DNA from 2 places in the Alitiscatomonas sp. genome. Region 2 is predicted to be linked to the other one. Evidence: predicted binding sites of a transcription regulator. Region 2 holds the regulator's gene; the other holds the start of a gene.
The links. The regulator Rex, encoded in region 2, represses fermentation and respiration genes when NADH is low (regulators of the CRP and FNR family bind a similar motif). The targets are predictions, from matches to a motif close to ATTGTTAANTANTTAACAAT.
Positions count from the first base shown of each region.

Region 1 (8,025 bases), on a different contig from region 2:
CAGGGAAAATACAGTAACTGCCGCGAAGGCGGCAAAAAAATGTCTGATCATTCGTCTACACCATTCCATTTCTCAAACGGATCTCAAAGCAAAGCTGCTTTCATCATAACACGGAAGCCGCCGGAGATACAACCGGTTTTTTGAAACTGTTTGGCCGGGGCTCTGGCCGGCACCGTGCAAAAAGAAGCAGGCCGGCAGTTGGGGGCTGCCGGCCTGTCTTTAAAAAGGGAAGGTAAACTGTAAAACGAATACAGGAAAATGTCAAATTACGATCAGCCTTTAAAGAGGCCGCCAAAGAGTGATAAGAAAATGGGATTATAAATATCGTCGATGATAACGGCAAAGGACGGATATAATACCCATGCGATGTTGTGCCAGCCATACTGGTCCATCAGGGCCTTCTCATTGGCAACGGCGTTGGATCCGGAGCCGCAGCCCCAGCCGATGTTTCCGGCGGTCATAACGGCTGCACCGTAATCCCGTCCAAACAGGTTAAAGGATACAAAGATCCCGAACAGAGCCATGAAGATGCCCTGGGCAATGAGGATGATGCTCATCTGTCCGGCCACAGGAGCCAGCTTTGTGAAATCGGTTGTCATCAGGACCAGAGCCAGGTAAAGCTCCAGGAACATATGCTCAATGGCGTCTACCTCGGGTACGTAGAATTTAATGCCGGCAGCCTCCATGACGTTTCTTGCAATGGCGCCTGCGAACAGGCAGCCGATGAATTTCGGCATTTCGATCATGGGGATGTTGTCCAGCAGGCAGTAGATAGGCATGCCAAGGGCTGCGAGAAGCAGAGTCAGGGCAAACATCATGATCATTTTTGTATTGTTTAATTCCGGAACCTTTCCGGTGGCCGCTGCCTCCGGCTTATCGTTGGGGTCAGACTTCAGACCGTGCTTTGCGATCAAGAAGGCTGCCACAGGTCCGCCGATCAGGGAGCCCATGATATTTCCCATGGTACCGGCCGCAACGCCGATGGTGGTGGCGTCGGGAGCGCCCCAGCCTTCAAAAATGGGGCCGAAGGCGGCCGCTGTGCCTACGCCGCCGGACATAGCGGCAGAAGAGCACTGGAGAGCCAGAAGCGGATGCATTCCCAGAAGCTGGCTCAAGGCGTAGCCCAGGAGATCCTGGCATGTGATGAGGAGACATGCCGCGAAGGCGATCATCACACAGAGCTTTCCTCCGGCATGGCGGAGCATTTTTGCACTGAAGCCAAAGCCTACACATAAGAAGAAGATATTCTGGGTCAGATCCTTCATCAGGGAAGCGTCAAAGGAAATATCCACGATGCCCATGCCCTTGATCAGGGAGACCAGGATGGAAAAGATAATACCGGAAACCACTGGAGCCGGGATCGCGTACTTTCTTAAAGGTGCGGAGCGCGCCACAATGGCACGCCCCAGAAAGATGACGATGGCTGCGAAACCGAGCGTGCATAAATATTCAAACTTGAACGATGCAGCAGCTCCGTCGGCAGCCGGCGTGTAGGTGCCGAAATAACTGATAATGTCTGCCATAATTAAGATCCTCCAATCTTTTTATAAACATAAACAATTTATAAAAAAAGTATAAATTGCCGTGGAGGAAAAGTCAATTTTAGTAAGTATGTAACAGACTTTCGTAAGTTTCGTAGTCCCGCCGGCCTTAAAGCGTATAATTCCGGCGGCCCAGGCTGTACTGAATGGACGGCCTGCCTCCGGTCTTATAGTCAATGGAGCTGACGATCTCTCCGATATCCACCAGATAATTCATATACCGGCGGATGGTGATCCGGGACAGATGGATCTGCTCCGCGATCTGTTCGCTGGTAAAGAGATCCTCCGGATGCTCCGCAAGGAACCGGCGGATCATGTTCAGGGTCGCTTCATTGAGTCCCTTGGAAAGCTGGGGGACAGAATCTGCCGCAGGATCGGGCCCGGCAAAGAGCTGGTCGATGGCATTCTGGCTCAGGCTGGGCCTGGCGCCCTGCAGATATTCCTGCTGGGCGGCGAACCGCTCCAGGGCCGTCCGGAACCTGGCGTATTCAAAGGGCTTTACCAGATAATCCAGAACGCCCCGGCTTAAAAGCGAGCGGACGATATCGGTGTCATTGGCGGAGGTGACCATGATGATTGCAGGAGTTTTTCCCATGGCATGGAGCCGGTCGATGAATACATCCCCGTTCATAAGGGGAGTATAATAATCCAGGATGATCAGGTCCGTTGTATGGTCCTTCAGGTATTCCAGAGCCTCAGCGCCGCTTTTAAAGACGCGGTCTGTCTGGAACGAGGGGGTGGCTTCCACATACTGCCGGTTGATGGAGGCCACCATCGGGTCGTCTTCAATGATCATGACGTGATACATCATTGGTATTCCTTTCTTGTAAAAGTGAGAGTGAAGCAGGTACCTTCGCCCTCCTCGGTGTCGATGGAGATCTCTCCGCCGCAGCGGTCCACGATCTGACGGACCAGGTGGAGACCTGTGCCCCGGCCTTCTCCTTTAGTAGAAAAACCGTTGTCAAAGATCCGCTCCAGGACCGGCGCCGGGATCCCGCGGCCCGTATCCTCACAGGTGATGACTGTGCCTTCGGTGCTGGCGTAGATCCCCAGGGTGATCTCGCGGATCTCCTTTTTGGAGCCATGGAGCTCCTCGATGGCATTTTCCAGGAGATTTCCCACGAGGGTCACACAGTCGCCCACGTCCATGACCAGATCCTTTCCCATGCAGCGGCTGTCGGGAGACACGGTGAGCAGGATCCCCAGCTCTGCGGCGTGCATCATCTTGCCTACCACAAGGGCACAGATCTGATGGACACGGAGGCAGTCGGCGGTCTGACGGATAGCCTGGCTGGATACCAGGCTGCTGTTTGTAATGAAGGTGATGGCCTGCTGGGTCTGGCCGGTCTGGAGATAGCCCAGGATCACATGGAGCTTATTCAGAAATTCATGATTGAAGGCCCGCAGGGTGTCCAGCATGGACCTGGCGCCGGACAGCTCGTCTGACAGGGTCTCCACCTCATAGCGGTCATTGAGGATCGTAAGGACGCCCTGGATCTTCGGGAGATTCCCAATGGGGATCTCACTGCAGATCAGGGGATGACCGGAAAGAGAGCAGCCCTGTCCCATGACCGGACTTCCTGTTTTTAGGATCTCCTGGGCTCTGGTGGCCGGGAACAGCCGGCCGATGGGCTGGCCCAGCGGCTCCTCCCCAGGAGGGAACAGGGCCCTTGCGGGCTGATTGGCAAAGACCACCGTACCGGTGAGATCAGAGGCGAGGATCCCCTCCTCCATGGCATTGAGCACCGTATCCTGGCGCAGGTAAAGCCTCAGGAGTTCCTGGGGGTGATACCCCATAAGGGAGGAGCGCAGGAGCCGCACCGTGCCGTGGGAGAGCAGAAAACTGACTACCAGCATGACGACCAGCACAGCCGCGTAAACGGAAAAGATCTGCCGGGACTGCTCGGCGATATAGGTGGAAAACGCTGAGGCCATGACAAAGCCGGATATGGCACCGTCGTTGCCCACGACCGCGTGAAAGGCCCGGCGCTGGGTTCCGTGGGTACCGATCCCAGTGGTGATATAAGGACCGCTGCCGGAAAGCACCGCCTGCTCCTCGCCGTTTATGAGGCTTTCTCCGGATTCCCGGCGGGTCGTATGGTAAAACCGCAGGAGGTTCCTGTCGTAGATGGCGATGACATTCAGATCGGGAAAGTTTTCATGGAGCCCGTCCAGAGCCGCTGCGGTTTCCCTGTCCGGATAGCCGGAATCCAGCATGTGGATCACCTGGTCCATGGAGGCGGCGTAGGCGGCCACCCCGCTGATCAGGGAATCGATCTCCGCCTTCCGTCTGTTTACGTTATAAAACAGGCTGATCCCCAGGGAGAGCACCAGAAGACAGGCGGAAACAGAGAAAAAGCTGAGAAATAATTGTTTTTCTAAAGACAATTTTTTGAACTTCGGAAGCATGGATCATGCCTTTCTTATTTGAAAAAAGAGGATATTTTTCTATGTATCACCAGTATAAGGAAAAAAGCAGCAAGTTGCAAGAAAAAACAAGAAGTTATTTCGAAAAAAAAGTCTTGCAATTTCCCGAAGAGTCATATATAATACATGCTAAATTGATTAATATTTAACAATCGAGGCTGAAATAACAGCAATCATTTTAGGAGGAATGAAAATATGGCAGTTAAAGTAGCAATTAATGGCTTTGGCCGTATCGGCCGTCTTGCTTTCAGACAGATGTTCGGCGCAGAGGGATTTGAGATCGTTGCCATCAACGACTTAACTTCTCCGGAAATGCTGGCACACTTATTAAAATACGACTCCACCCAGGGCAGATACGCACTGGCAGATACGGTTTCCTTCGGCGAGGATTCCATCACCGTTGACGGAAAAGAGATCAAGATCTACGCAAAGGCCAACGCAGCAGAGCTTCCGTGGGGCGAGCTGGGCGTAGACGTAGTGTTAGAGTGCACAGGCTTCTACACCTCCAAAGCAAAAGCACAGGCTCATATCGATGCAGGCGCTAAGCACGTGATCATCTCCGCTCCGGCAGGAAACGATCTCCCGACCATCGTTTACAACGTAAACCACGACCAGTTAAGCAAGGATGATCACATCATCTCCGCTGCTTCCTGTACGACCAACTGCCTGGCACCCATGGCAAAGGCATTAAACGATGCTTACCCGATCCAGTCCGGTATCATGTGCACCATCCACGCCTACACCGGCGATCAGATGACTCTGGACGGACCGCAGAGAAAGGGCGACAAGAGAAGAAGCCGTGCGGCTGCCATCAATATCGTTCCCAACAGCACAGGCGCTGCAAAGGCCATCGGTCTTGTTATTCCGGAATTAAACGGCAAGCTCATCGGTTCCGCACAGCGTGTTCCGACCCCGACCGGATCCACAACGATCTTAACAGCCGTTGTTAAGGGACAGCCCACAAAGGAATCCATCAATGAAGCTATGAAGGCTGCTGCCAACGAGTCCTTCGGCTACAATACAGACGAGATCGTTTCCAGCGATATCATCGGCATGAAGTACGGCTCCCTGTTCGATGCGACCCAGACCATGGTCCTTCCCATCGATGAGAATACTTCTGAGGTTCAGGTGGTTTCCTGGTACGATAACGAAAATTCCTACACAAGCCAGATGGTACGTACCATCAAGCACTTCGGTAAATTACTGAATGCTTAATTCTGGCTGGTTTTGACTCACTTAGGGTCCGGTCTGGAATGGACCGGACCCATTTTTTATGATATAATGGAATCATCGGAAAAATAAGGAGGAATGGAACATGGCTTTAAATAAGAAGACCATCGACGACATCAACGTAAAAGGCAGAAGAGTCCTGGTGCGCTGCGACTTCAACGTACCGTTAAAAGATGGTGCGATCACCGATGAGACGAGGATCGTGGCAGCTCTTCCCACCATTAAAAAATTAATGAACGACGGCGGAAGGGTGATCCTCTGCTCCCATCTGGGCAAGGTAAAGAACGGCCCCAACGAGGGCGAGTCCCTGGCTCCTGTGGCAAAGAGCCTTTCTGAAAAGTTAGGAAAAGAGGTCGTATTCGTAAGCGACTACCATGTAACCGGAGAAGCTGCTGCAAAGGCAGTAGAGGCCATGAAGGACGGCGACGTGATCTTACTTCAGAATACCCGTTTCCGCGGCGCTGAGGAGACAAAAAACGGCGAGGGATTCAGCCGTGAGCTGGCAGACCTGGCAGATGATTATGTATGCGATGCCTTCGGTTCTTCCCACCGCGCCCATGCGTCTGTGGCCGGCGTTACAAAATTCATCACAGAAAAGGGCGGCTCCAATGCAGTGGGCTATCTGATGCAGAAAGAGATCGAATTCCTTGGAAACGCCGTTGAGAATCCGGTGCGTCCCTTCGTTGCCATCTTAGGCGGCGCAAAGGTTGCCGACAAGTTAAACGTAATTTCCAATTTACTGGAAAAATGCGATACACTGATCATCGGCGGCGGCATGGCCTACACCTTCTTAAAGGCCCAGGGCAAAGAGATCGGAAATTCCCTGGTGGACGATTCCAAGCTGGACTACTGTAAGGAAATGATGGAAAAGGCAGAGAAGCTGGGCAAGAAGCTGCTCCTTCCAGTGGATACCACTGTGGTTTCCGCATTCCCCAGTCCCATTGACGCACCGGTTGACGTGGAATACGTTTCCACAGATGCCATTCCCGCAGATAAAGAGGGCGTGGACATCGGACCGGAGACATGCAAGATCTACAGCGATGCTGTAAAGAATGCGAAGACCGTAGTATGGAACGGACCCATGGGCGTATTCGAGAACCCGACCCTGGCAGCCGGGACCATTGCTGTGGCCAGAGCCCTGGCTGAGACAGACGCCACCACCATCATCGGCGGCGGCGATTCCGCAGCGGCTGTGAACCAGCTTGGCTTCGGGGACAAGATGACCCACATCTCCACCGGCGGCGGCGCATCCTTGGAGTTCCTGGAAGGAAAGGCACTTCCTGGAGTCGTAGCAGCCGACGATAAGTAGACCGGAAAAAAATACGGATTTTACGATGGGGACCACCCGTGAAAGACACCTGGCGCATCGGAGCCGAAGGCGGCCGATGCGCGTATAGGAAGGGTATGGATCAAGGAGGATAAATAAAATGGCAAGAAGAAAGATCATCGCCGGAAACTGGAAAATGAACATGACTCCCACAGAGGCAGTGGCCCTGGTGGAGACCTTAAAGCCCCTGGTAAAAACAGAAGAGGCTGACGTGGTGTTCTGCGTTCCGGCCATCGATATCATTCCGGTGGTAAAGGCCTGCGAAGGCACCAATATCGCCGTTGGAGCAGAAAATATGTACTTTGAGGAAAAGGGGGCATTCACCGGAGAGATCTCTCCCAGTATGCTTACCGACGCCGGTGTGAAATATGTGATCATTGGCCACTCTGAGAGAAGGGAATACTTCGCAGAGACCGACGAGACGGTTAATAAGAAGGTATTAAAGGCCTTTGAGCACGGCCTGACTCCCATCATCTGCTGCGGTGAGACTCTGACCCAGAGGGAACAGGGCATCACCCTGGACTGGATCCGCAAGCAGGTGAAGATCGCATTCCAGAATGTGACTGCAGATCAGGCAAAGACGGCAGTGATCGCTTATGAGCCCATCTGGGCCATTGGAACCGGAAAGACTGCCACCACAGAGCAGGCAGAAGAGGTCTGCGCAGCGATCCGTGCCTGCATCGGCGAGGTTTATGATGAGGCGACGGCAGAGGCGATCCGTATCCAGTACGGCGGTTCTGTGAATGCAGGAAATGCAGCTGAGCTGTTTGCACAGAAGGATATCGACGGAGGCCTTGTGGGCGGCGCTTCCTTAAAGGCAGATTTTGGAAAGATCGTAAATTATAAATAGCCCGGAAACTAAAATACCAGGACCTGGGAGCAGAATTCGGCCATAAAATCAATGGATTCCTTCCTCCCGCCCTGGAACCAGCGGACCACAATGGTGGAGAACGCGTCTTCCCATGCCAGATACCGGTACAGGGAGGCCGGCTCCCCATCGTGGTCTTTTTTTACGAGAGAATAGGAAGAGGTGAAGGCGGAGGTATTGAGCATATGCGCCTCCAGGAGAAGTCCGAACAGCATGGCGTGGTCCCATATATCCTGGAAGAAACAGCGGTACCAGAGGACTGGATCCTTCTGGAAGGTGGGATCGGAGAAGGAGGCAGACAGACTGTCGATAAAAGAGCGGCATACCTCGTTCAGGATCTCTTCCTTGGATTCATAATTGCGGTAAAAGGCTGTCCGGGAAACACCGGAACGGCGGACCAGCTCGGTGATGGTGATCTTTTCAAAGGGCTTCTGGCTCATGAGCTGGATCAGGGCGGTCTGGAGGCATTCCCTGGTGACCTTATTGGCTTCCTTATTAGATAGGTTTTTCATACGGTCTCCTTTTCTGGCTCTGGGGACGAGGTTACAAAAAGCGTATATTTTGTACAGGCATGAAAAAGAAACATTGACGGCCCCCAGCTATGATGTTACAGTTGTTACAGTAAGTTGGAC
Region 1 is NZ_JAXXBR010000041.1:13,937-21,961, forward strand. Features, by position in the region: gene WIH05_RS02190 (TAXI family TRAP transporter solute-binding subunit) at 1-51, opposite strand, end outside; gene WIH05_RS02195 (sodium/glutamate symporter) at 273-1,523, opposite strand; gene WIH05_RS02200 (response regulator) at 1,651-2,352, opposite strand; gene WIH05_RS02205 (ATP-binding protein) at 2,349-3,929, opposite strand; gene gap (type I glyceraldehyde-3-phosphate dehydrogenase) at 4,164-5,183, shown strand; gene WIH05_RS02215 (phosphoglycerate kinase) at 5,284-6,507, shown strand; gene tpiA (triose-phosphate isomerase) at 6,626-7,375, shown strand; gene WIH05_RS02225 (TetR/AcrR family transcriptional regulator) at 7,384-7,905, opposite strand.
Region 1: a site for Rex is predicted at 4,102-4,121, ahead of gap (type I glyceraldehyde-3-phosphate dehydrogenase). Genes of this name have one in related genera too.

Region 2 (6,195 bases):
CGGTCCGATCTCCTTTATATAGGTAATAAAACTTTTCAGCTCCATGGCCGGTTCCAGAAAAAGAGCCTCCCTCTGTACCTGATCCGACGGATACAGGCCGTACAGGATGATCCCGGCCCGGACCGCCGTTATATGGCTCTCCTTCAGATCCATGATCCCGGCGCTGTTGGCGCAATGGAGGGCGGGAATGAAAACGCCCGCTTCCTTTACCATTTGCGAAAAATCCAGGAACGCCTGGAGCTGCTCCCTGGCAGAGGTCTTATCCGCCTCGTCAGCCCTGGCAAAATGGGTGAACATGCCCTCTGTCACGATCCCTGGAAGTCCGGCGATCTCCTTCACCACCTGGGCCTGTTCCCGGCTGGGCCTCAGACCGATCCGGTTCATCCCGGTGTCCACCGCAATGTGGACTCTGGCCATCATCCCCAGGGACACCGCCGTTTCCGAAAGCCGTTCTGCCCTCGTAAGATCGAACACTGCCGTCCGGATCTCCTGCTCCACCATGCTCCCATACTGGCACTCCGGCACCGGTCCCAGTACCAGCACCGGCTTTTTTATCCCATTTCCTCTAAGCTCCAGTGCCTCCTCCGCTGTGGCCACCGCATAGCCTGCGGCGTCCTCTTCAATGGCTTTCGCGGTCTGGACCGCCCCATGGCCGTAGCCGTCGGCCTTTACCACGCCGATGATCTTCGTTCCCTCCGGCAGCACGCTCCGGATCGCCTTCATATTCTTCCGGATCCGGTCCAGATCCACCTTCACATACGCTCTTTTATACATTTCCATTGACCACCTCTCCGATACAGCCTGCCAGTTCTCCGGCCAGGACCGAGTGAACGCCGTATTTTTTCTCAGCCGCTTCTCCTGCCAGTCCATGGACATAAACGCCCAGGGACGCCGCCTCGCAGTCGTCCATTCCCATGGCTAAAAGTCCCGCAATGACCCCTGTCAGCACGTCTCCGGAGCCTCCCTTGGCCATGGCTGGAGAACCGCTTAAGTTTATAAACAGCTTTCCGTCCTTTCTGGCCGTCACCGTGGCCGCATCCTTTAAAACGCAGGTGACGCCGTACTGGTCAGAAAACTCCCTGGCCGCTGCCAGGGGATCCTCCTTGATCTCCTCCACCGGCTTTTCCGTCAGCCGGGAAAATTCCAGCACATGGGGCGTCAGAATGATATTTTCCGTGAAATATCCCTTCAGATACGGATATCTGGCCGCCAGGTTCACCGCGTCGGCGTCCATGACGATGGGCACATAGGCGTCGCTTAAGACTGCCTCCACCAGTGTCCTGGCATACTCCTCCTGTCCCAGTCCCGGGCCCAGGACGATGGCGTCAGCCCAGCCCGTCTGGGAACGGATATACTCCTTAAACTCCCCCGGCTCCTCGCTGGCCCACTGGGGATCAAAGGAGGACAGCACCGCCTCCGGCAGCCGCTCCTGGATCACACTGCGGTTTTCCTCCACCGTCATGATCTTCACCAGCCCAGCCCCGGTACGGTACGCCGCCAGGGCAGAAAAATACGCGGCTCCCGCCATGTTTTTTGCCCCGGCGATCACCAGGATCTTTCCATAGGTCCCCTTGTGGGAATCCGCCCGCCGCCTGGGGATCTCCATAAGATCCTCCGGTCCGTGGGCATGGACGTGCTCTCCGGCCTGCTCCAGATCCTCGGGCACGAAGCCCACGTCCTCCAAAAAAAGCCGTCCGCAGTATTCCCGGCCCGGAAACAGGGCCTGGCCCACCTTCCTCATGCCAAAGGTCACAGTCACATCCGCCTTTACGGCACAGCCCATGACAGCCCCTGTGTCCGAGCTGATGCCCGACGGCATATCCACCGCCGCCACCGGGACCAGCTCCCGCTGCCGTTTTTCCTCCATAAGGCCGATGAGCTCCTTATAAACGCCCTCCACCGGCCTTGAAAGCCCGATGCCAAACACTGCGTCAAGGATCAGATCGCAGGCCTCCGGAAGCGGATCGCCCAGGGTGAGGATGGGGATCCCCAGCTTTTCCGCCACCGAAAGCTGGACCTCCAGCTCCCGGCTCCGTTTTCCCTCCAGGGACGGAAGGAGGATGACAGAGGAAAAGCCCTGGAGCGTCAGCATCCTGGCCGCCGCCACGCCGTCGGCCCCGTTGTTTCCCAGCCCACAGACTGCCCAGACCGTCTTCCTCTTCCTTTCCTTTAAAAGCCGCTCCCTTCCTGGACCATGCTCCAGGGCCTCATTCCCCGAAAGCCCCGGCTCCAGAAGCTCTCCGGCCCGTTTTACCACCTCCAGGGCCGCCCGCTCCATCAGTATCAGGGATGGGATCCCGTATTCCTCGATGCTTCTTTGATCCACCGCCTTCATCTCTGCGGCATTCAGCAGATCCTTCATTCCGTCACTCTCCTTCCCCCACGGCAAAGGCCATGGCGTACTCCCTTGTATTGGAAATGGATACCTCCAGCCGGAGGATCCCCTTTTCTTCTGCTGTCTTTCTGGCTCTGCCATACAGGTTCACATAGGGCTTTCCAAGCTCATCCCGGAGGACCTCGATGTCCCCTGGCATAAAGTCCCGGAAGCCCGTCCCGAAGACCTTGGCCACAGCCTCCTTCACAGCAAAATCGCCGGCAAGGACAGAGGCTTTCCCCCCTGCCTGCCGGCGCTCCCTTTCTGTATACACACGCGATAAAAAAGCCTCTTTTTCACAGGCTTTTTTCATCCGCTCAATTTCCACTAAATCACAGCCCGTTCCAAGGATCATACTGTTTTTTCCCGTTCCTTCCGCTCCCGCTCGTCCTGCATACTGCATACCCGGTAGGAAAGACGCATCAGACTCTCTGAAAGATGAACGTTTTCCACCACCACATCGTCGGGCACGTTGAGGTCCGTATGGGCAAAATTCCAGATGGCCTTGATCCCTGCCCGGACCAGACGGTCTGCGATCTCCGGCGCTTTGGACTTGGGGATCGTAAGGGCCGCGATCTGCACCTCGTTGTCCACAATGAACTGCTCCAGATTGTCAATGCTGCGGATCTCCACCCCGCGCACCACCAGGCCGATGAGCCGCGGGTTGATGTCGAACATTCCCTTGATCATGAAGCCGCGTTTTTCAAAGTTGGTATAATTGGCAATGGCCTGGCCCAGGTTTCCGGCTCCGATGATGATCAGGTTATGCTGCCGGTCGATGCCCAGGATCCTGGCGATCTCCGTATAAAGATACTTTACATTATATCCATATCCCTGCTGCCCGAAGCCGCCGAAATTATTGAGATCCTGGCGGATCTGGGAGGCGGTGACCTTCATCCTGGCACTCAGCTCATTGGACGAGATCCTTTCGATCCCCTCCTCCATCAGCTCGCCCAGATAGCGGTAATACCGGGGCAGCCTGGAAATTACTGCCTTTGAAATCTGTCTCTCTTCTGTCATGTTGTGTCTTCACCTTCCTGTGTAACGATCAAATAGCACCTGCATACAGGGGCAGCACGCCCCGGTACGCCGATGCTAACATTATAGCATATCTATACATTTTGTCAAATCCTTGTCAAGTGGATCGGGAGGAAATTCTTGCCTTATGGTCCCCTTTATCCATCCCAGCGGGTACACACGCCTGTGTGAAGCCTTGGGCCATATCTCGGAGGACGGCAAAACGTTTTGCGGTTTAAATCCACGATATTGAAAATGATTATGAAGCGGTTAAAAAGAATCAGACTTTGATGTTGACCTGTATATTACAGGCTCCAACTCCTGAATGCTGTCCTCAGAAGTTTGAAATACATGACAATGATCCCAACTATGTTCTTACGCCAGACGAATCTGCCCGCCTATTCTAATAATGATCAAACGATCCGTATTTCCTCTCCCTCTCCAGCATGACATTAAAAAAAGAGACGCCTGCCGCCAGCCACAGGAAATTCAGCCCCACATATCCAAGGGAAATGAGCGCTGATATGGGCTGCCCCGAATAAAGTATCTGAACGATTACGATTCCTGGAGCAAACGGTAATAAATGAAGAATACTGAATTTCTCTGTCTGTATCATGTTGATCAAAAACAGCATCGTCCCCTGAATGATCATAACCATCTGCCCTGTATTTTTCTCTCCCAGACCGACCGCACCGATCATAAGGCCGATCCCGTACATCCCGATTATGCTGGGAACGATCAGTACCAATGCTTTTAAAAAGAAAACTAAATTTGAAAAGTTTAAAATATGTACAGCGATTGAGAATACCAGAATGCCGGACATGGTGACTGCACTGATCATCAATGATATCATCAGACGGATCCCCATCAGAAGTATGATCGAGTACTTGCTTTGAATATACAGCTCCAATGTCCCTCTGGATGCCTCCAGGCGGATGGTACTGGTGCTGTATCCAAGAGCCATGGCGTTAAACTGCCAGAAAATATACCCCAGAAGCGTAAGAAACCGTGATTCCACAGTACTCTCTCCAGATGCAGCCAGATAAAAAACAGCAAAATAGATCAATGTAAACAAAACAAGATCACTGATCAGATTTATCCGGTAACAGAGTCTTTCTTTTATATCAAGAATTATCTGATTTTTTAGTAATTCTAAATATTTCTGCATATTTCCCCCTATCTGATCAGCTTCTGATATTTTTCCATAATATCCTTATGATCTGCGGATCCATGGTGCTCCAGCTTTATCCTCCCGCCAGACATAAAAATATACTCGCTGGCAATATCAGAAAGAAAGCTCATATCGTGCGAAGATATTAAAAAAGTAATCTGATATTCCTGGTGGACTTTTTTTATAATGGATTTTAGTTCCTCGATCCCGTCGATATCAACCCCCAGTGAAGGTTCATCAAACAAAATCACCTGCATTCCGGAGCAGAGCCCACATAGCAGCGCGGCTTTCTTTTTCTGTCCCATGGATAGCGTTTCCACCTTTTTATCCAGCAATTTTTCCATGGACAGTACCGGCGCCAGTTCCAGGATCCTGTCCTCCACTGCCTGCTTTCTCATTCCCTTTATGATCCCATAACACAGGGCATTCTCATATACAGAATTTTTCTGACGCAGCCCACGGTCCCCACCTGGAATGTAGATCACATGCGTTCTGCACCACCGATCGTATTTTTCCCGGCTGCCCTGGATTTCAAGGGATCCCGACGCAGGATAGAGGATTCCCGCCAGGATTTTTAAAAATGTAGTCTTTCCAGCCCCATTGGGACCAATCAGTCCATAGATTTTTCCAGGTATGATTTCCAGACTGATATTTTCCAGGACTGGTACTGTTCCATAATCTTTTTGAATATCTTGCAGCTTGATCATTACAATATCCTTTCTTCTGAAACCGGAATCATCCATCCCGTGCGGAACATTCTGTTTTATCACCATCGTTTCCTTCCCCTGTAAATTGCATCATCCGCACCCCGGAATTTATTTACCAGTCCCCACGCTTCAGCGCTGCCGACAGGCGGACCAGCCTGTATATCCTGTATACGAAAAGGAACGGGCCGGAAACGGCCGAAAGGATACAGGACACCAGGAAGATCCCCACATCGTACTGCCGCTGATGATTGGCGGAGGCCGCGTATTTCGCAGTAAACGGCTCCATTTTCAGCATATCCAGCTCTGCCTGGTGGCGGAATGTGGGATAGTCGATGCGTATAAAGGAGCTGAAGGGCGCAAAGAAGCAGATCGTCAGAAACAGGATCCCTCCGGTCCTGGATGGATAAAACATATCGAAAAAGAACTGGTCATTCACCAGAATGTTACCAAAAAACAGAGGGACGACCACATCTCCTCCCGGCTTTCTCTACATCTATACCGCTAGAGCATAATCTTGAATACGTTTTACAATTATATCTTTAATTGTGGGACTGGTAGGTAACACGCCTTCCCCTTGGACTTCTACAAGCTTGCATGACATTAATGGGTTAATATACTTTTTTCGAAAATCTTTTTCACACAATATACACTCTAAAGGAACTGGGAATTCAATATAATTTACCAATTTCGCAGCTAAAACAAAATCCATTAGTGCCCCAGTGCATATCGGTGTCCCTAACACCATTTTAGGAACTTGACCCGCTAATATCGATAAATAAAATGATACAATTATGTCTCTTCCCGCTATCGCCCCATTTTCAATCACCTGTATAAGTTGCCCGGGACCATAATTCTGAATAAAACCGTATTTTGCTCTACTTATTTTATCTACCGCACTTGTCTTAAAATAATAATATAGTTTTTGC
Region 2 is NZ_JAXXBR010000098.1:112-6,306, reverse strand. Features, by position in the region: gene alr (alanine racemase) at 1-780, opposite strand, end outside; gene WIH05_RS10440 (NAD(P)H-hydrate dehydratase) at 767-2,362, opposite strand; gene acpS (holo-ACP synthase) at 2,367-2,729, opposite strand; gene WIH05_RS10430 (redox-sensing transcriptional repressor Rex) at 2,726-3,394, opposite strand; gene WIH05_RS10425 (hypothetical protein) at 3,795-4,559, opposite strand; gene WIH05_RS10420 (ABC transporter ATP-binding protein) at 4,568-5,269, opposite strand; gene WIH05_RS10415 (hypothetical protein) at 5,382-5,738, opposite strand; partial or broken gene WIH05_RS10410 (hypothetical protein) at 5,763-6,195, opposite strand, start outside.